DNA from 2 places in the Elioraea sp. genome. Region 2 is predicted to be linked to the other one. Evidence: predicted binding sites of a transcription regulator. Region 2 holds the regulator's gene; the other holds the start of a gene.
What was found. Region 2 encodes HrcA, which represses chaperone genes, less so after heat shock. Its sites were predicted from a motif close to GTTNGCACTCNCNNNNNGNGAGTGCNAAC; they were not measured.

Region 1 (6,140 bases), on a different contig from region 2:
GCGAGATCGATGTTGCCGCCGCACAGGATCACGCCGGCGCGCCTGCCCTGCATCCGTTCGCGCTCCTGAAGCAGCGCGGCCAGCGGTGCGGCCCCGGCGCCTTCGGCAAGATTGTGCGTGTCGTTCCAGTAGATGCGGATCGCCTCGGCCACCTCGTCGTCGGTCACCTCGACGATGCGCGCGGCACCTCGACGGATGAACTCGAACGCGCCCGGATCCGGAATGCGCGTCGCCATGCCGTCGGCGTACGTGTCGGCGCTATTGGTGGGCACGACGTGCCCCGCCGCAAGCGACAGCGCATAGGCGTTCGCCGCGGTGCTCTGCACGCCGACGATCTCGGTGGAGACCCCGAGCAGGTCGCGCGCCATGATCAGGCCGCAGATCCCTGAGCCAAGTCCGATCGGCACATAGACCGCATCGAGCTTCGGCGCGGCACGGAACAGTTCGAGCGCGTAGGTCGCGACCCCCTTCACCAGGTCGGGTGCGAAGGAGGGGGCGAACTCCAGTCCGAGTTCGGCCGCGAGTGCCTCGGCGTGCTCGCGTGCCTCGTCGAAATCGCGCCCGTGCTCGACGAGTGTGGCGCCGAAGGCCCGCATCGCCGCGTTCTTCTCCACACTGTTGCCGTGCGGGGCGACGATCGTGACGGGCACGCCGAACCGCGCGCCTGCATAGGCGAGCGACTGACCGTGATTGCCGCGCGTGGCCGAGACGATGCCGGGGCAATCGGGACGCTCGCGCTTCAACCGCTCCAGATAGACGAGCCCGCCGCGCAGCTTGAAGGCGCCGGTGGGTGTGTGGTTCTCGTGCTTGACCCACACCTCGCATCCCGTCCGCGCGGCAAGCAGCGGCCACCGATACTGCGGTGTCGGCGGCATGTGGCTGTGGACGAGCGCGGCGGCGGCCTCGAGTGCAGGGAGATCGAACATGCGGCGAGCCTCGCCCGGAATGCACGCAAACGAAAGGGCCGCACCCTCGCGGATGCGGCCCGCGCGGATCAGCGTGCGCTCAAGTGGCGCGGAGATTCGTCGCGGCGGGCTTGCCGCGCTCCATGCTCACCTCGAAGCTGACCTTCTGACCCTCGTTCAGCCCGGTCAGGCCTGCCGCCTGCACCGCAGTGATGTGCACGAACACGTCCTTGCCGCCCTGGTCGGGCACGATGAACCCGAAGCCCTTGGTGGCGTTGAACCACTTCACAGTACCTGTGGCCATGCGGCCCTCCTCTGCTGCCAAGCACCGCCGCGGCGCGGCGGACAACCGGGTCCGGAGAGAAAGCCATCAGCCGCTCGGTAGCCCGGAAGCCAGAGAGGAGGCGAGGTCAGTCAAGCCAAACGCACGATTGCGCATCCAGGGAACACGCCCCTGCCGGTGAGGGTCAAGCCAAAACGATAAAGGGGCCGCCCCCTGCGGGGCGGCCCCTCCGATCGCGTGGACCGGATGGCGCGCGCTCAGAGCGCGCGCAGCATCCCGGCGGCCGCCTTGCCGCGCTCCATGCTGACCTCGTAGCTGACCTTCTGGCCCTCGTTCAGCCCCTGGAGGCCTGCCGCCTGCACGGCGGTGATGTGCACGAACACATCCTTGCCGCCCGCATCGGGAACGATGAAGCCGAAGCCCTTGGTCGCGTTGAACCACTTCACGGTGCCTGTGGCCATGTGGCCCTCCTTCACAGCACGTCACGCGGTGAGACGATCGCACCGCGTCTGGACAACCGGGTTTTTCGGAAGCGAGGGCCGAAGACGCCCGGGGGTGCCGGAGAGCCAAGCCAAGGCAAGCGAAACGCACGATTGCAGGGGCGATAGGCGCAGGTCGGAGCCCGCGGGTCAAGGATAATCCGTGCTGGCGTCGTGGCGCCAAAACAAAGGGGGGCGCCCAGAAGGGCGCCCCCCGCACATCAGCGGTAGACGGGCGATCAGACGTCGCCGATCGGCACAGCCGATCAGAAGTCCATGTCGCCCATGCCGCCACCCGGCGGGCCACCGGCCGGGGCCTTCTTCTCCGGACGCTCGGCCACCATCGCCTCGGTGGTGATCAGCAGCGAGGCAACCGAGGCCGCATCCTGCAGCGCGGTGCGCACGACCTTGGTCGGGTCAATGATGCCGGCCTTGACGAGGTCCTTGAACTCGCCCGCCTGCGCGTCATAGCCCCAGTTGTAGTCGTCGTTGTCGAGCACCTTGCCGAGGATGACCGCGCCGTCCTCGCCCGCGTTCTCGCTGATCTGGCGCAGCGGGCTGGTGATCGCACGCTTGACGATGTCGACGCCGAAGCGCTGATCGTCGTTCTCGACCTTGATCTTGCCCAGGATCGCGGTCGCGCGCGCGAGTGCGGCGCCGCCACCCGGCAGGATCCCCTCCTCGACGGCCGCGCGGGTCGCGTGCAGCGCGTCGTCGACGCGGTCCTTGCGCTCCTTCACCTCGACCTCGGTCGAGCCGCCGACGCGGATCACGGCCACGCCGCCGGCGAGCTTCGCCAGCCGCTCCTGCAGCTTCTCGCGGTCGTAGTCCGAGGTGGTCTCCTCGATCTGCGCCTTGATCTGGTTGCAGCGGCCCTGGATGTCGGACTTCTTGCCGACACCCTCGACGATTGTGGTGTTCTCCTTCTCGATCAGCACCTTCTTCGCCTTGCCGAGCATGTTCAGCGTGACGTTCTCGAGCTTGATGCCGAGATCCTCGCTGATCACCTGGCCGCCGGTGAGGATCGCGATGTCCTCGAGCATCGCCTTGCGGCGATCACCGAAGCCAGGCGCCTTGACGGCCGCGACCTTGAGCCCGCCGCGCAGCTTGTTCACCACCAGCGTGGCGAGCGCCTCGCCCTCGACATCCTCGGCCACGATCAGCAGCGGCTTGCCCGACTGAACCACCGCCTCGAGCAGCGGCAGCATCGGCTGCAGGCCCGAGAGCTTCTTCTCGTGGATCAGGATGTAGGGATTGTCGAGTTCGGCCGTCATCTTCTCCGCGTTGGTGATGAAGTACGGAGAGACGTAGCCGCGGTCGAACTGCATGCCCTCGACGACGTCGAGCTCGGTCTGGATGCCCTTGGCCTCCTCGACCGTGATCACGCCCTCGTTGCCGACCTTCTCCATCGCCTTGGCGATCATCTCGCCGATATCCCGCTCGCCGTTGGCTGCGATCGCGCCGACCTGGGCGACCTCGGCGGAGGTCGAGATCTTCTTCGACTTCTTCTTGAGCTCCTCGACGATCGAGCCGACGGCCTTGTCGATGCCGCGCTTCAGGTCCATCGGGTTCATCCCGGCCGCGACCGCCTTCGCGCCCTCGCGCACGATCGACTGCGCGAGCACGGTGGCCGTCGTGGTGCCGTCACCGGCGACGTCGTTGGTCTTCGAGGCCACCTCGCGCACCATCTGCGCGCCCATGTTCTCGAACTTGTCGGCGAGCTCGATCTCCTTGGCGACGGTCACGCCGTCCTTGGTGATCCGGGGCGCGCCGAAGCTCTTGTCGAGCACGACGTTGCGGCCCTTGGGACCGAGCGTCACCTTCACGGCATCGGCCAGGATGTCGACGCCGCGCAGCATGCGCGTGCGCGCATCCGCGCCAAACCTCACGTCCTTTGCAGGCATGTCCTCACACCTTCGTTCTGTTCAGGGATTCGGGGATCAGGGAGCGTTCAGGCGGCCTTCTTGCGCGCGGCAGGGATCTCGACGATCCCCATGATGTCGCTCTCCTTCATGATCAACAGCTCCTCGCCGTCGATCTTGACCTCGGTGCCGGACCACTTGCCGAACAGCACCCGGTCGCCTTCCTTCACGTCGAGCTTCACGAGCTCGCCCTTCTCGTTGCGCCCGCCGGGGCCGACGGCGACGATCTCGCCCTCCATCGGCTTCTCCTTCGCGGTGTCAGGGATGATGATGCCGCCGGAGGTCTTCTCCTCGGCAGTGATACGCCGCACCACCACCCGGTCGTGCAGGGGACGGAACTTCATCGGATGTCTCCGTAGATGGCCCTGGAAGTTGGGAATCCCCCCGGCCGAGAGGCCGCCACGCATCGCTGCTAGCACTCCCTCCCGAGGAGTGCCAACGATCTAGGCGAGCCCAGCGCACAAGTCAAGACTGGCAGCACTCGCGGCAAGACGCTGCCAACTATCTGAAATCGCTCGTTTTTAGTTCTCCTGCCAGCAACCGTGTGGCATGATTCAGCGCATGGAGGGGGAGAAACCGGTCACCGGCGGGCAACCCGCCATGGAGGAGACAGACTAGGATGTCCGGTTCCGTGATCGAACGGCAGCTGATGGGGTATCGGCTGACCACCGCGCAGATCCTCTACCACCTGCCCGATCATCCCGGGCTGCTGCAGACCTACATCTGGCAGGATTTCGACCTTGCCCCGGGTTTCCCGGAACTCAGCCGCTTCCTTGCCTTCTGGCAGCGCGAGCTGGATGGCAAGCTGCACTCGGTCAGGGTGGCCTCGGCCGCGCTCGTCCGTCCAGCCGAGCTCCGCTACGCCGGCGGGCAGCTCAGCCTGCACTGAGCGCGGGGCGCGCATCCATCAGCCGGGCGACGATCGCCCGGCGGACCACCGGCAGCGCCGCACCCGCGCCGATCAGCGCCGCACGGGCGAGCCGCGCCGGGGCACGGTGGTCGCCATAGAGCCGGGCGACCGCGTTGGTAGCCAGGAACAGTGGCAGCGTCGCCCGTCGATGCGCCGAAGCGTAGTACGACAGCGCACCGCTCGCCCCAGGATCGATGCCGCGCGCCACGGCACGCCTCAGTTCCGCGGCCAGCAGCACGGCGCCCGACAGCCCGAAATTGAACCCGTGCGCGGTCACCGGATGCATTCCCACCGCCGCGTCGCCGAGCAGGGCGAAGCGGCGCCCGGCGAAGCGGTGGGCATAGACGGCAACCAGCGGATAGACATGGCGGGTGCTGATCAGCCGCATCGCACCGAGCCGCCGTTCGTAGCGCCGCGCCACCTCCGCGCCGAACGACTCCGGATCGAGCGCCAGCATCCGCGCCGCCTCGTCGGGCGCGAGAGTCAGCACGGCCGAGGAGGCCGCGCCATGCAGCGGCAGCATGGCGATGGTCTGGCGATGGCCGAACCACTCGGTCGCGGTCGCATCGTGGGGCCGCTCATGGGCCATCCGGCAGACGATCATGGAGCGGCCGAAATCCAGCATCTCGGCGCCGATCCCGGCGCGCCGGCGCGCCGCCGAGAAGCGCGAATCGGCCGCCACAACCAGCCGTGCGGCAATCTCCTCGCCGCTGTCGAGCCGCAGCCGCGCTGCCTCGGCCGCCAGCGCGAGGTCGGTGACCTCGCATCCGGCCAGCAGCCGTGTGCCCACCGGCCCGGAGACGGTCTCGAACAGCACCCGCCGGATCGCGTGGTTCGGCACGAGCCGGCCGAGCGGCTCGCCGGACGCGGGCGGCGCGAAGCGGAGCGCGAGCGGGAAGGCGCCATTGATCACCCGCGCCTCGCCGAGTGGGGCGATCTCAGTCTCGGTCAGGCGGTCCCAGGCGCCGAGGTCGCGCAGGATCGCCTGCGAGCGGTGCGTGAGCGCGATCTCGCGGCCGTCGAAGGCAGGCGCAGCGAGGCTTGCCTCCGGGCTGCGCTCGATCAGGGTGACGTCGAGACCACTGCCCTTCAGAGCGACCGCGAGTGCAAGCCCTGCCGGGCCCGCGCCGATGATGGCGACGTCCGTCTGCATGGGTAGCTCCTGCCATGATCGAGCTGCGGCGTCGATGACCTGCCGCAAGACCGCCTCGCTCAGCCGCCGTTGCCCTCCGCCTCCATCGCCCGGCCGGCACGGTGGCGCCTCAGCAGGGCAAGACCGATCGCGGCCGAGACCACGAACAGCGCGACCGCCAGGGCCAGCTGCCACGCCCCGTCCACCCGCACGCCCTTGCCGAGCAGGGCGAACACGAGGGTCTGGGGCACGTAGCCCAGCGCCGAGCCGGCGAGGAAGGGCAGCGGGCTGATCGCGGCCATCCCGGCCAGCAGGTTCAGGGCAAGGTTGTTGCCCACCGGCAGCAGCCGCAGGGCCAGCGTGGCGCCGAACGGGCTGCCCGCCAGAGCGTCGCGGAGCGGGCGCAGCCGGTGGCCGAACCGTCCCGCGAGCCGGCGCTCGGCCCAGCCGCGTCCGACCAGCCGCGCCCAGCCATAGGAGAGCGCGCAGCCGACCACCTGCGCGGCCAG
Region 2 (12,468 bases):
TCGCGGCGATCGGCAACATCGCCTCCGACGGGCGGCCGATTCTCGGCCTCGACTCCCGCGACCTGCTCGAGATCACGCTCTCGGTCCATCCGGACGCCTATCTGGTGCCGGCGCATGTCTGGACGCCGTGGTTCGCTGCCCTCGGCTCGCAGTCCGGCTTCGACTCGATCGAGGACTGTTACGGCGATCTCGCGCCGCACATCTTCGCCGTCGAGACCGGGCTCTCCTCCGATCCCGCGATGAACTGGCGCGTCTCCTTGCTGGACCGGTTCCGCCTCACCTCCAACTCGGATGCGCACTCGCCGGGCAAGCTCGGCCGCGAGGCGACCCGCTTCTCGTGCGAGCCAGGTTTCCTCGCGATCCGGCGTGCGCTTGAGACCGGCGAGGGCTACGCGGGCACGGTCGAGTTCTTCCCCGAGGAGGGCAAGTACCACATGGATGGGCACCGTGCCTGCGGCGTGCGGCTTGACCCGGCCGAAACGATCGCACGCGGCGGGCTCTGCCCGGTCTGCGGCGGGCGCGTCACCGTCGGTGTCGCGCATCGCGTCGCGATGCTGGCCGATCGCGCGGAGGCTGCGCCGCCGCCGACCGCCGGGGAGGTCGCAAGCCTCGTGCCGCTGCCGGAGATGCTTGCGGAGATCACCGCGACCGGCGTGGCGGCGCATGCGGTGACGCGCGCCTATGACCGCGCGACCGCCGCGCTCGGCCCCGAGCTCACCCTGTTGCAGGAGGTGCCGGTCGAGGACATCGCGCGCGCCGATCCGCTGCTCGGCGAGGCCGTGGCGCGGCTGCGGCGCGGCGATGTGATCCGCGAGGCGGGATATGACGGCGCATACGGGGTGATCCGGCTGTTCGCGGAGGGGGAGCTCGACCGCGCGGTGAAGGGCGCGCTGCTGTTCGACGCGCCGCGGCGGGCGCGGGCGCGGCCGGAACGGCGGACGGCACCGGTCGCGCCGGAGTTGGAGCCCTGGGCGGAGATCGCCGCGTCGGCGCCGTCGGGACGCAGCGGCGTGCTCGCCGGGCTCGATCCTGATCAGGCGCGCGCGGCGGCAACGATCGACGGACCCCTGCTCGTGCTCGCGGGGCCGGGCTCGGGCAAGACGCGGATGCTGACGCATCGCCTCGCGCATCTGGGGCGCGAGCGTGGCGTGCCGGCGGCATCCTGCCTCGCCGTCACCTTCACCCGCCGCGCGACCGAGGAACTCGCGGCCCGGCTCGCCACCCTCGGCGCGGGCGACTGCGCGGTGCACAGCTTCCACACGCTCGGGCTCGCGATCCTGCGCCGCGATGGCGCGGCGGTCGGGCTGGGGCAGGCGTTCCGCATCGCCGATGAGGCGGAACGCGCGAGCGTGCTCGCAGGCGCGCTCGGCGTCACTTCGACGCGCGCACACAGACTGCTGCACGACGTCTCGGTGCTGAAGCGCACCGGCGTGCTCGGTGCGGGCGAGGCGGGCGGGGCGCTTGGCGTGCTCGACCGTCTTGGCCGCGCGCAGGGCTGGGTCGACTTCGACGACCTGATCGGTCGCGCGGTGCAGGTTTTGGAGACGGATGCTGCTGCCGCCGCGTTCTGGCGCGATCGTTTCCGCCACATCGTCGCCGACGAGTTCCAGGATCTCGACGAGATGCAGTACCGGCTGCTGTGCCTGCTCGCGGATGACGGCGAGGGACTCTGCGTGATTGGCGATCCTAACCAGGCGATCTACGGCTTCCGCGGCGCGGATGCGGGCTGCTTCGAGCGGTTCCTGCGCGACTTCCCGGCCGCGCGCACGGTGCGCCTGACCCGCAACTACCGTTCGAGCGACACGATCGTCAGCGCGAGCGCGCAGGTGATCGGCATAACGTCGGATGCCCCGCACGGCGGCGCGCCGATCGTGCTGCATTCGGCCGAGGACGAACGCGCGGAGGCCCTGTTCGTCGCGGCCACCATCGAGGAGCTGCTCGGCGGGCACGACATGCTGGCGGCGCGCAGCGCGACGGGCAGCGCGGGCAGGCTCGGCTTCGCCGATTTCGCGGTCCTGTATCGCACCGACGCGCAGTCCGCCGCGCTGCGCGAGGCGTTCGACCGTGCGGGCATCCCGTACAAGAAGAGCACGCCCGCGCCGATCGCTGGCGTGCCCGCAGTGCGCGCGCTGCTCGCGCGGCTCGGCGCCGAGAGTGGGTCCATGCCGCTCTCGGAACGCATTGCTCGCGCAGCGAGCCAGGTGCGTGCATCCGACGAGGAGATCCATCCCGCAGAGCTGTCCGAAGCGACACGCTGGCTGACCGCGCTCGCCGAGCGTGCGGAGGATGCGGCGCGGCTCGGCGAGCTCGTCGCCCTCTCCACCGAGGCGGACTTCTTCGACAAGCGCGCCGAGCGCGTCTCGCTGCTGACCATGCACGCGGCGAAAGGTCTGGAGTTCCCTGTCGTGTTCGTGGTCGGCCTTGAGGATGGGATCGTCCCGCTGTCCTGGGGCGACGCGCCGGAGCGCATGGACGAGGAGCGGCGGCTGCTCTATGTCGCGATGACGCGCGCGAAGGAGCGTCTGGTGCTGACGCGCGCGGCCGCGCGGCTCTGGAGAGGAGCACCACGATCCTTGCCGCCCTCGCCGTTCCTGCGCGCGATCGGGAGTGACCTTGTCAAGCAATCGACGCCCGGGCCGCGGAAGCGACGCGCCTTCCAGCCGAGCCTGTTCTGATAGACCTCGACTCCCTGGAAGACTGCCTGATGGGACGCGGGTTGTGTTGATTCGCTCGGGTCATGACCAAACGCTTGTACCTCAACCGTCGCAGATCGATGCGGCGCGGGCCAGGCCATCAGTAGAACACCGAAGGGAACCAGCTTCCGGCGGGATCCTGGTAGTCGCCGATCGCCATCAGCGTCATCGGCATCACCACGCGCATCCCCGCATCGAGGCACCAGCGGAACAGGCTCGCCTGGCGGATCGGCAGCAGCAGCGAGAGCGTCCTGCCCGCGGTCGCCGCACCGGCGAGCAGCGCCGTCATGTCGGCTTCGGTCTCGGCGACGCCATGGTTGACCAGCCACAGCCCGGGCTCGGTCAGGTAGCCGGTGATCCGGCCGTCGCGCTCGACCGCCTGCGGTGCGAACCGGCGCAGCGCATCGCGGAGCTCGCCGGCGCGCGCGATGCCGTGCACGGCGGTGCAGAGCGCCGTTGCGGCCGGCACGTCTGCGCCGGTCATCGGACGGACGTGGAGGCCGGCCGGCACGGCCGCCTCCGGGCGCCCTTCGACCAGCATCAACGGCTCCTTCGCCCTAAAGCCGAGCGTGGCGTAGAGCGCGAGCGAGCGGGTGTTGAACGCGGCCTGCACCAGGCGGACGCGCGCGCCCGGTCCTGCGCGGTCGAGCACGGCCTGCATCAGCCGCCGGCCGATGCCTGCCCCCTGGGCGGCCGGATCGACCGTGATCGGGCCGACGCCGCGCACGGGATCGCGTTCGAGCAGGAAGTTCGAGCCGACGACGCGTCCGCCCGCTTCCGCCACCACGCCGAACACCGAAGGATCGTCGATCAGCGCGGCGAGCAGGCCGATCGCGGTCTCCGGATCGGGGAAGTCGGGGCGGAAGCCGTGCGCCGTGTTGATGCGGCGGAACGCCTCGTAGGCGATCCGGCCGGAGGCATCGGCGTCAGTGCGACGCGGTTCGCGCAGGCTGACGGCTGGTGCGGCGAGGGTGGGCGTAAGGAGCGTCATGGGCGTCGTCCTGGTCGTGGATCGCCGCATGGATGCGCCACGACGCGTCCGCCCGCCATCGCCGGGACTTTCCGGATGTTGCCGCGCCTTTCCGGCGGCGCGGCCGGCGCGCTCAGTTCCGCCCTTCGAAGAAGCTCGCGACCTTGGCAAAGAAGCCCTCGCTCTCGGGGCTCGACTTCGCCTCGCCCTTGGCCGCTTCGTCCTCGAACTGGCGCAGCAGCTCCTGCTGGCGCTTCGACAGGTTCACCGGCGTCTCGACCACCACCTGGATGAACATGTCGCCGCGCGCGGCCGAGCGGAGCTGGCTCATCCCCTTGCCGCGCAGGCGGAACTGATCGCCGGTCTGCGTGCCGGACGGGATCGAGACCTTGGCCCGTCCGCCATCGATCGTCGGCACCTCGATCTGTCCGCCGAGCGCGGCCGCGGTCATGCGCAGCGGCACGCGGCAGTAGATGGACGAGCCCTCGCGCTGGAAGATCTCGTGCGGGCGCACCGCGACGTCGACGAACAGATCGCCCGCCGGGCCGCCGCGCAACCCGGCTTCGCCGGCGCCGGCGATCCTGAGCCGCATCCCGTCCTCGACGCCGGCGGGGATGTCGATGTTCAGCGTGCGATCACGCTGCACACGGCCCGCGCCGCGGCAGACCTTGCAGGGATCCTTCACCGCCTTGCCGGTGCCGCCGCAGGTCGGGCAGGTCCGCTCGATCAGGAAGAAGCCCTGCTGGGCGCGGATCTTGCCGTGCCCGCCGCAGGACGGGCAGGTGGTCGGCGCCGCGCTGCCTTCCGAGCCGGTGCCGTTGCACGCCTCGCAGGCGACCGAGCTCGGCACGCGCAGGGACGCCTTCTTGCCCGCGAAGGCCTCCTCAAGCGTGACCTCGATCGCGGCGCGCAGATCGGCGCCGCGTCCTGTGGCCGCGCCGCCGCGCCGACCGCCGCCCATGAACTCGCTGAACATCTCGTCGAAGATGTCCGCGAACGACCCGCTTGCCTGGAACCCGCCGAACCCGCCGGGCCCCGCGCCCGCGCCCTGCTCGAAGGCGGCATGGCCGAACCGGTCATAGGCCGCGCGCTTCTCGGCGTCGCGCAGCACGTCGTAGGCCTCGTTGACCTCCTTGAACTTCGCCTCGGCCGACTTGTCGCCCGGATTGCGGTCCGGGTGGTACTGCATCGCGAGCTTGCGATAGGCCTTCTTGAGCTCCTCGGGCGAGGCGTCGCGCGCCACGCCGAGCGAAGCGTAGTAGTCGGGTTTGGCCATGGGTCAGCCCATCAAGCGCCAAGGCGGCCGGCCGGCCGCACCGTCTCCGCGCGCACGAGCGACGGAGAAAGTGCAGCCTTGCCTCACGCTCAGGCCGACTTCTTCTTGTCGTCCACGTCCTCGAAATCGGCGTCGACGACCTTCTCGTCCTTCGGCTCCTCTGCACCTGGGCCGCCGGTGTCGCCACCCGGACCGGCGCCGGTGTCGCCGCCCGGCGTCGACTGCGACTGGCGATAGAGCAACTCGCCGAGCTTCATCGCCGCCTGGCTCAGCGCATCGGTCTTGGCCTTGATGGCGTCGACCTCCTCGCCGTCCTTGACCGCACGGAGATCGGCGATCGCGCTCTCCACCGCCGCCTTCTCGGGTGCGGCGCCGAGCTTCTCGGCGTTCTCCTTCAGCGTCTTCTCGGTCTGATGGATCAGCGCCTCGGCGTGGTTGCGCGCCTCGACCGCCTCGCGGCGCTTCTTGTCGGCCGCGGCGTTCGCCTCAGCCTCCTTCACCATGCGCTGGATCTCCTGTTCGGAGAGCCCGCCCGAGGCCTGGATGCGGATCTGCTGCTCCTTGTTGGTCGCCTTGTCCTTGGCCGAGACCGAGACGATGCCGTTGGCGTCGATATCGAAGGTGACCTCGATCTGTGGCACGCCGCGCGGCGCGGGCGGGATGCCGACCAGGTCGAACTGGCCGAGCGCCTTGTTGTCGGCCGCCATCTCGCGCTCGCCCTGATAGACCTTGATGGTCACGGCTGTCTGGTTGTCGTCCGCGGTCGAGAAGATCTGGCTCTTGCGCGTCGGGATCGTGGTGTTGCGGTCGATCAGCCGGGTGAACACGCCGCCCAGCGTCTCGATGCCGAGCGAGAGCGGGGTGACGTCCAGCAGCAGGACGTCCTTCACCTCGCCCTTCAGCACGGCACCCTGGATCGCGGCACCCACCGCGACCACCTCGTCCGGGTTGACGTTGCGCGCGGGCTCACGGCCGAAGAACGACTTCACCGTCTCGATGATCTTCGGCATCCGCGTCATGCCGCCGACCAGGATCACCTCGTCGATCTCGCCCGCCGTCACGCCGGCGTCCTTCAGGGCGGCGCGGCAGGGCTCGAGCGTCTTGCTGATCAGGTCGTCGACCAGCGACTCGAGCTTGGCGCGGCTGAGCTTCATCACCAGGTGCTTGGGCCCCGAGGCGTCGGCGGTGATGAAGGGCAGGTTGACCTCGGTCTCCTTGGACGAGGAGAGCTCGATCTTCGCCTTCTCGGCGGCCTCCTTCAGCCGCTGCAGCGCAAGCTTGTCGTTGCGCAGGTCGATGCCCTGGTCGCGCCGGAACTCGTCTGCGAGCCAGTCGATCACCCGCTTGTCGAAGTCCTCGCCGCCCAAGAACGTGTCGCCATTGGTGGCCTTCACCTCGAACACGCCGTCGCCGATCTCGAGCACCGAGATGTCGAAGGTCCCGCCGCCGAGGTCGTAGACCGCGATCGTGCCGGACTTCTTCTTGTCCATGCCGTAGGCGAGCGCCGCCGCGGTGGGCTCGTTGATGATGCGCAGCACTTCGAGCCCGGCGATCCGGCCGGCGTCCTTGGTCGCCTGGCGCTGGCTGTCGTTGAAGTAGGCCGGCACGGTGATGACCGCCTGGGTCACCTTCTCGCCGAGATAGGCCTCGGCGGTCTCCTTCATCTTGCCGAGGATGAAGGCCGAGATCTGGCTCGGCGAGTAGCGCTCGCCGCGCACCTCAGTCCAGGCATCACCGTTGTCGGCACGGATGATCTTGTACGGGACGAGGCCCACGTCCTTCGCCACCACCGGGTCGTCGAAGCGCCGGCCGATAAGGCGCTTGATCGCGTAGAGCGTGTTGGTGGGGTTGGTCACCGCCTGGCGCTTGGCCGACTGGCCGACCAGCCGTTCGCCGCTGTCGGCGAAGGCCACCATCGAGGGCGTGGTGCGGGCACCTTCCGCGTTCTCGATCACGCGGACGTCCTTGCCCTCCATCACCGCCACGCAGGAGTTGGTGGTGCCGAGGTCGATACCGATCACTTTGCTCATGGGGTCTTCCTTTGCTGGCGGGACACTTGGGCCCGAGCCGGCGCCCGTCGCGTCCCCCGATGGATCACGGGTTCTGCACATCATCCAGTTCGCCCGCGCCTGCGGGCCCGGGCGACCGGATCATCTCGCCTCGTGCATGTATTGAGCGGGTCCGGGCGAGACAAGGCCCGCAGCGAACGGAGCAGGGGCCCTCAGGCCGTGGTATCGACGGTTCCGCCTGATGGCGGCTCCTCGGCCGCCGACTGGGCGCCTCCTGTCGAGACCACCACCATCGCAGGCTTGAGCAGGCGCCCGTTCAGCGTCCAGCCGGGGGTCCAGGCCTGGGCGACGTGGCCGGCGGGCACGGTGGGCGACGGCGCCTCCGCCATCGCCTGATGCAGCTCGGGATCGAACTTCGCACCCTGCGCCTCGACCCGTGACACGCCGTTGCGTTCAACGGTGGCGAGGAACATCCGTTGGGTCGCCTCGATCCCCTCGCGGATCTTGGCCAGCACAGCCGGCTCGTCCTCGGCCTGGGCCGGCAGGCTGGCGATCGCGCGCTCCAGCGTCTCGATCACCTCGACCACGTCGCGCGCGAAGCGCTGGACGGCGAAGTTGCGCGCGTCCTCGACGTCTCGACGCGCGCGCGCACGCGCGTTCTGGGTCTCGGCCTCGGCGCGCAGCCACTTGTCCTTGTACTCGGCGGCCTCGGCCTCGAGCGCACGGATTCGGCTCGCGGCCTCTTCCATCAGCGACTCGGGAGAGCCGACGGGCTCGTCGGCGCCGGGCATCTCGCCCGGCCGGGTGGTGTCGTCAGGGTTCTGCATGCTGCGGCAGACTTAGGTCCCGCACGCCGCGAAGGGAAGCCCCGCGCGGCACTGCCATGCGCGCGCCCGCCCCGGTCAACGGGCCGGCGGGACGAAGGTGATGCCGTAGCGCGGCGCGATGCCGACGAGCCGGGTCAGCAGGTCGGGCGATGCCGGGGCAGGTGGGCGGTCCGGCGCCGAGGGTGTGCCGCACTCGGCGAAGTACTCCTCGAACCCGCCGGGCGTCAGGGCCACCAGGATCCGGGCGGTCTCGGCTCCCTCGTTGTGGAACTCGTGCGGGATGCCGCGCGGGCCGAACGCGGTCTCGCCGGCGCGCACGACATGACGCTCGCCGTCGACCGTGAACACCAGCTCACCCGAGAGCACGTGGTAGGTTTCATCCTCACGCCCATGCACATGCGGCAGGGGGCCGCTGCCGGGCGGTACGGCGATCTCGACAAGGCCGAGCGCGCCGCCCGTGGCGGCGGCATCGAGCAGGATCGTGACCCTGTGCGAGCCGATGTCGTAGACGCGAGGACTCCCCATCAGGCAGCAACCATCAGGACGTGTCGGGTCGCCGAGGCCATCGTTTCGTCCGCGGCGCCGAGACCCGCGCGGGCGGCGCGGAACGCCCTCTGCATCGCCGGGGTCAGCGCCTCGACCAGCAGCCGCTCCTCGACCCAGACCTCGATCACTCCCCACGCGCGACCCTCGGCGCGCCGGACCGCCGGGCGGCTCTGCCAGCCGCGCATCCCGGCCGCGAGGTGGACCTCCGATTCATCGAGCGCGGTGCCGATCACCAGCCGGGTCGCGGTCGCGGCGCCGGCCGGCACGGGACCGGTAGCGGTGCCGTTCCAGTTCCGCACCTGGCCTAGGCCGATCGGGTGGATCTCGATCCCCGCACCGGTGCCGTCGCCGGCAAGGGCGACGAACCGTCCGGGCACGGGCGGCAAGGGCACCGCCTGGGTGCCCCAGAGCTCGGCGATGAACCCGGCGACCGCGGCCGGGTGGCGGGCGGGGATCGACGCATCAAGCAGCATGGCGGCGGGTCTCTCCTCCTTCGCGGAGGGCCGGCGGGAGCGGCCTCCGGGTCGCGGATTGTCGCGACCGGCTGGAACGGTTGCACCGCCATGTTTCCGTTTGTTGTCTGCCGCGCGATGTGACGCGGCTCACGGCATGTGGGCGCCGGCTCAGCCGAGCAGCCGGCCGATCACTTTCGCCGTGTAGTCCACCGCCGGGATGATCCGGCCGTAGTTGATGCGCGTCGGCCCGATCACGCCGATCGCGCCGACCACCTTCTCGCGCGTGTTGCGGTAGGGCGAGACGATCATGGTCACGCCGGCGGTCTCGAACAGCCGGTTCTCGGCGCCGATGAAGATCTGCACCCCGTCGGACTGCTGCGCGAGCTCCAGGAGCTGGAGCAGCGTCTCCTTCGCCTCCAGCCGCTCGAACAGGGTGCGGATCGCGTCGAGCTGCGCGAGCGCGGTGACATCGGCAAGCAGACGCGCCTGGCCGCGGATGATCAGCGCCCCGCCAGAGACCCCGCCCGAGCGGGTCGCCAGCCCGGCCTCCACCACCTTGGACGAGAGCGCGTCGAGCTCTGTACGGTGGGCCGCGATCTCCTCCTCGATCGCGCGCCGGACCTCATCGAGCGTGCGCCCGCCGAGCCGCGCATTCACGTAGTTCGAGGCCTGGACCAGGGTCGAGGGCGGGAGGCCCTGCGGCGCTTCGATCACGCGGTTCTCGACCGTGCCGTCCTCGCTCACCAGCACCGCGAGCACGCGGCCGGGCCCGAGCGCCACGAACTCGACATGGCGCAGCGGGCTCTCGCTCTTCGGCGCCAGCACCAGCCCGGCCGCTTGGCTCAGCCCCGCAAGCACGCCCGAGGCTTCGGCCAGCATCTCCTCGATCGAGCGGCCCTCCGCCGTACAGCGCGCCGCGATCGCCTCCTCCTCCTCGGCGCTCAACGCGCCGCGCTCCAGGAGCCCGTCCACGAACAGCCGGAGACCCCGGTCGGTCGGCAGCCGGCCGGCTGAGGTGTGCGGGGCGAAGATCAGCCCGCACTCCTCCAGATCAGCCATCACGTTGCGGATCGTCGCCGGCGAGAGCGCGACCGGCAGCCGGCGCGAGAGCGTGCGGGAGCCCACCGGTTCGCCGGTCTGGACATACGCCTCGACGATCTCGCGCAGGATCAGCGCCGAGCGTCCGGGCAGCCCCTGCTCCTCGGCGCGCGGTGAGGCGTCAGCAGCCTTTGTCATGGGTCACGACCTTTGCCGAGATCAACGTATGGACGGGGTACGGCCCGGTCAACGCGCGCCCTCGCGCGGCTGCTGCGCCGGGGCTATGGTCCGCGCTCGCTCTCGTGTCCCAGGAGACCCCATGCGCCCGTCCGGCCGCGCGCCCGATGCCCTTCGCCCCGTGATCCTGCAGATCAACCCGATCCGCCACGCCGAGGGCTCCTGTTTCGTCAAGTTCGGCCATACCCACGTGCTGTGCACGGCCTCGGTCGAGGGCCGCGTGCCGCCGTTCCTGCGCAACTCCGGACAGGGCTGGGTCACCGCCGAGTACGGCATGCTGCCACGGTCCACCCACACGCGGACCGAGCGCGAGGCTGCACGGGGCAAGCAGTCCGGCCGCACCCAGGAGATCCAGCGCCTGATCGGCCGCTCCATGCGCTCGGTGATCGACCTCAAGGCGATGGGCGAGATGACCGTCACGCTCGACTGCGATGTGATCCAGGCCGATGGCGGCACGCGCACGGCGGCGATCACCGGCGCCTGGGTCGCGCTCAGCCTCGCCTTCCGCAAGGTGGTGAAGAACCGCGTGCTGGCGACCTCGCCCGTGCGCAGCCAGGTCGCGGCCGTCTCCTGCGGCCTGTTCAAGGGCACGCCGGTGCTCGATCTCGACTACGCCGAGGACAGCGAGGCGGAGGCCGACGGCAATTTCGTGCTGACCGCCGACGGGGGGCTGGTCGAGGTGCAGGCGACGGCCGAGAAGCGCCCGATGCGCCCGGAGGAGGTGGATGCGCTGATGGCGCTGGCGAAGGTCGGGTGCGCGGCGCTGTTCAAGGCGCAAGCGGAGGCGCTCGGTGACTGAGCGGCGGCTCGCGCGCGGCGAGAAGCTGGTGGTGGCGAGCCACAACGCGGGCAAGCTTGCCGAGATCGCCGCGCTGCTCGCGCCGTTCGGGATCGAGGCGGTGGGCGCGCCGGCGCTCGGCCTGCCCGAGCCGGACGAGACCGGCGCGACCTTCGCCGAGAACGCGACGATCAAGGCGCTCGCGGCTGCGCGCGCGGCCGAGCTGCCGGCGCTCGCCGATGATTCCGGCTTCTCGGTCGCTGCGCTGAATGGCGCGCCGGGCGTGCACACCGCCGACTGGGCCCGGCTTCCGGACGGCACGCGCGACTATGGGGTGGCGATGGCGTTGACCCGCGCTCGCATCGGCGAGCCCGAGGACGAGGTCGCCTGGTTCACCTGCTGTCTTGCGCTCGCGTGGCCCGACGGGCAGGTCGAGACCTTCGAGGGGCGGGTGGACGGCACCTGGACGTGGCCGCCGCGGGGGTCGCAGGGCTTCGGCTACGACCCGATGTTCGTTCCCGAGGGCCATGTCGAGACCTTCGGCGAGATGGACCCCGAGACGAAGCACGCGATCAGCCATCGGGCGCGCGCGTTCGCGAAGCTGGGTGACCGGCTGGGCTGAGCCGGCGCTTTATCACTTTACGACTTTATCGCTTTACGCCCGGTTTGAAGGGGGGCCTGTCGGGCGCGATGGGGGAGTGTAGCTGGCGGCCGCGTCAGGACTGGGCGTAGGTGATGCAGGGGGTGTGGGGGACCAGCGTGGTCCCCCACTCGTGTTTCCAGGGGGGCGCGCAGCGCCCCAATGCAGCGGACCGCGGCGACGATCGGGGTGTTGGGCATTCCCCAGGCGCATCGGGCGCCGCGGCGCGCCGTTACCCGCCTCGCCGTCGCGCCGTGGCAGGAAGGGGCGCGCGGCGGATGGTGATCAGCCCCAGCAGGGCGGCCGCCAACAGGCCCACGGCGCCGGGCTCCGGCACGGGCATGGCGGTCACGAGGAACGTGCTGGTGAAGCGGACCGACGAGGTGTCGTCCATGTGCTGGTCCTCCCACCATGCGAGGCGGATCACGCTGGTCGGCTGGTCGAAGATGACGCCGAAGAAGTCGTTGAAGAACCTGTCGCTCGGAGCGCCGGAAGGGCTGACGCCGCCTGACGCCGCGTAGGCGTCCGCGAGCAGCGGGATCGGCACGAGACCAGGTCCGGGCGAGAAGTCCATGTATCCCTTGTAGTAGTCGAGCAGCCCCCCGAAGCCGAGCACCTCCTGTCCGAGATCGATCTCGATCGTCCGCAGCCCGATGCAGGGGTGCACGGCCGTGTAGCAGCCGAACAGGATGAAGAACCCGCCCTCCCACGACCCGGCGGCGGGAAACGGCCCCGGCCCTGCGAAGTACTGCGGGTGAGGGTTGCCGCCGAGGTACAGCGCGGTCCGGGTGGACGTCGCCGGCGAGCCGTCGGAGTCGAGGTAGTTCACGGTCTGGTTGTCGTGCGTCCAGGGTCCGTGGGCATCCGAGAACGTCATCCGGTCGAGCGGTGCCGCGGGCAGTGCCGTGAGCCCGTGCCCAGGCAAACCGGCGACGGCGCTGAGCCAGGCGGCAGCGTCCAGGAAGGTTGACGTGGCGGCGCGTGACGGACCCTGCGTTG

Region 1: the regulator HrcA is predicted to act here: its motif matches at 4,001-4,029, upstream of groES (co-chaperone GroES).

Annotation. Positions count from the first base shown of each region.
Region 1 is NZ_JBHYDW010000188.1:628-6,767, reverse strand. Features, by position in the region: gene ACTIFU_RS21505 (threonine dehydratase) at 1-926, opposite strand, end outside; gene ACTIFU_RS21500 (cold-shock protein) at 1,006-1,209, opposite strand; gene ACTIFU_RS21495 (cold-shock protein) at 1,446-1,649, opposite strand; gene groL (chaperonin GroEL) at 1,934-3,571, opposite strand; gene groES (co-chaperone GroES) at 3,619-3,933, opposite strand; gene ACTIFU_RS21480 (usg protein) at 4,209-4,478, shown strand; gene ubiM (5-demethoxyubiquinol-8 5-hydroxylase UbiM) at 4,465-5,652, opposite strand; gene ACTIFU_RS21470 (TVP38/TMEM64 family protein) at 5,712-6,140, opposite strand, start outside.
Region 2 is NZ_JBHYDW010000002.1:50,945-63,412, forward strand. Features, by position in the region: gene ACTIFU_RS00775 (UvrD-helicase domain-containing protein) at 1-2,675, shown strand, start outside; gene ACTIFU_RS00780 (GNAT family N-acetyltransferase) at 2,794-3,684, opposite strand; gene dnaJ (molecular chaperone DnaJ) at 3,797-4,939, opposite strand; gene dnaK (molecular chaperone DnaK) at 5,029-6,969, opposite strand; gene ACTIFU_RS00795 (nucleotide exchange factor GrpE) at 7,161-7,775, opposite strand; gene ACTIFU_RS00800 (cupin domain-containing protein) at 7,851-8,300, opposite strand; gene ACTIFU_RS00805 (hypothetical protein) at 8,300-8,794, opposite strand; gene hrcA (heat-inducible transcriptional repressor HrcA) at 8,945-10,012, opposite strand; gene rph (ribonuclease PH) at 10,134-10,850, shown strand; gene rdgB (RdgB/HAM1 family non-canonical purine NTP pyrophosphatase) at 10,843-11,451, shown strand; gene ACTIFU_RS00825 (PEP-CTERM sorting domain-containing protein) at 11,702-12,346, opposite strand.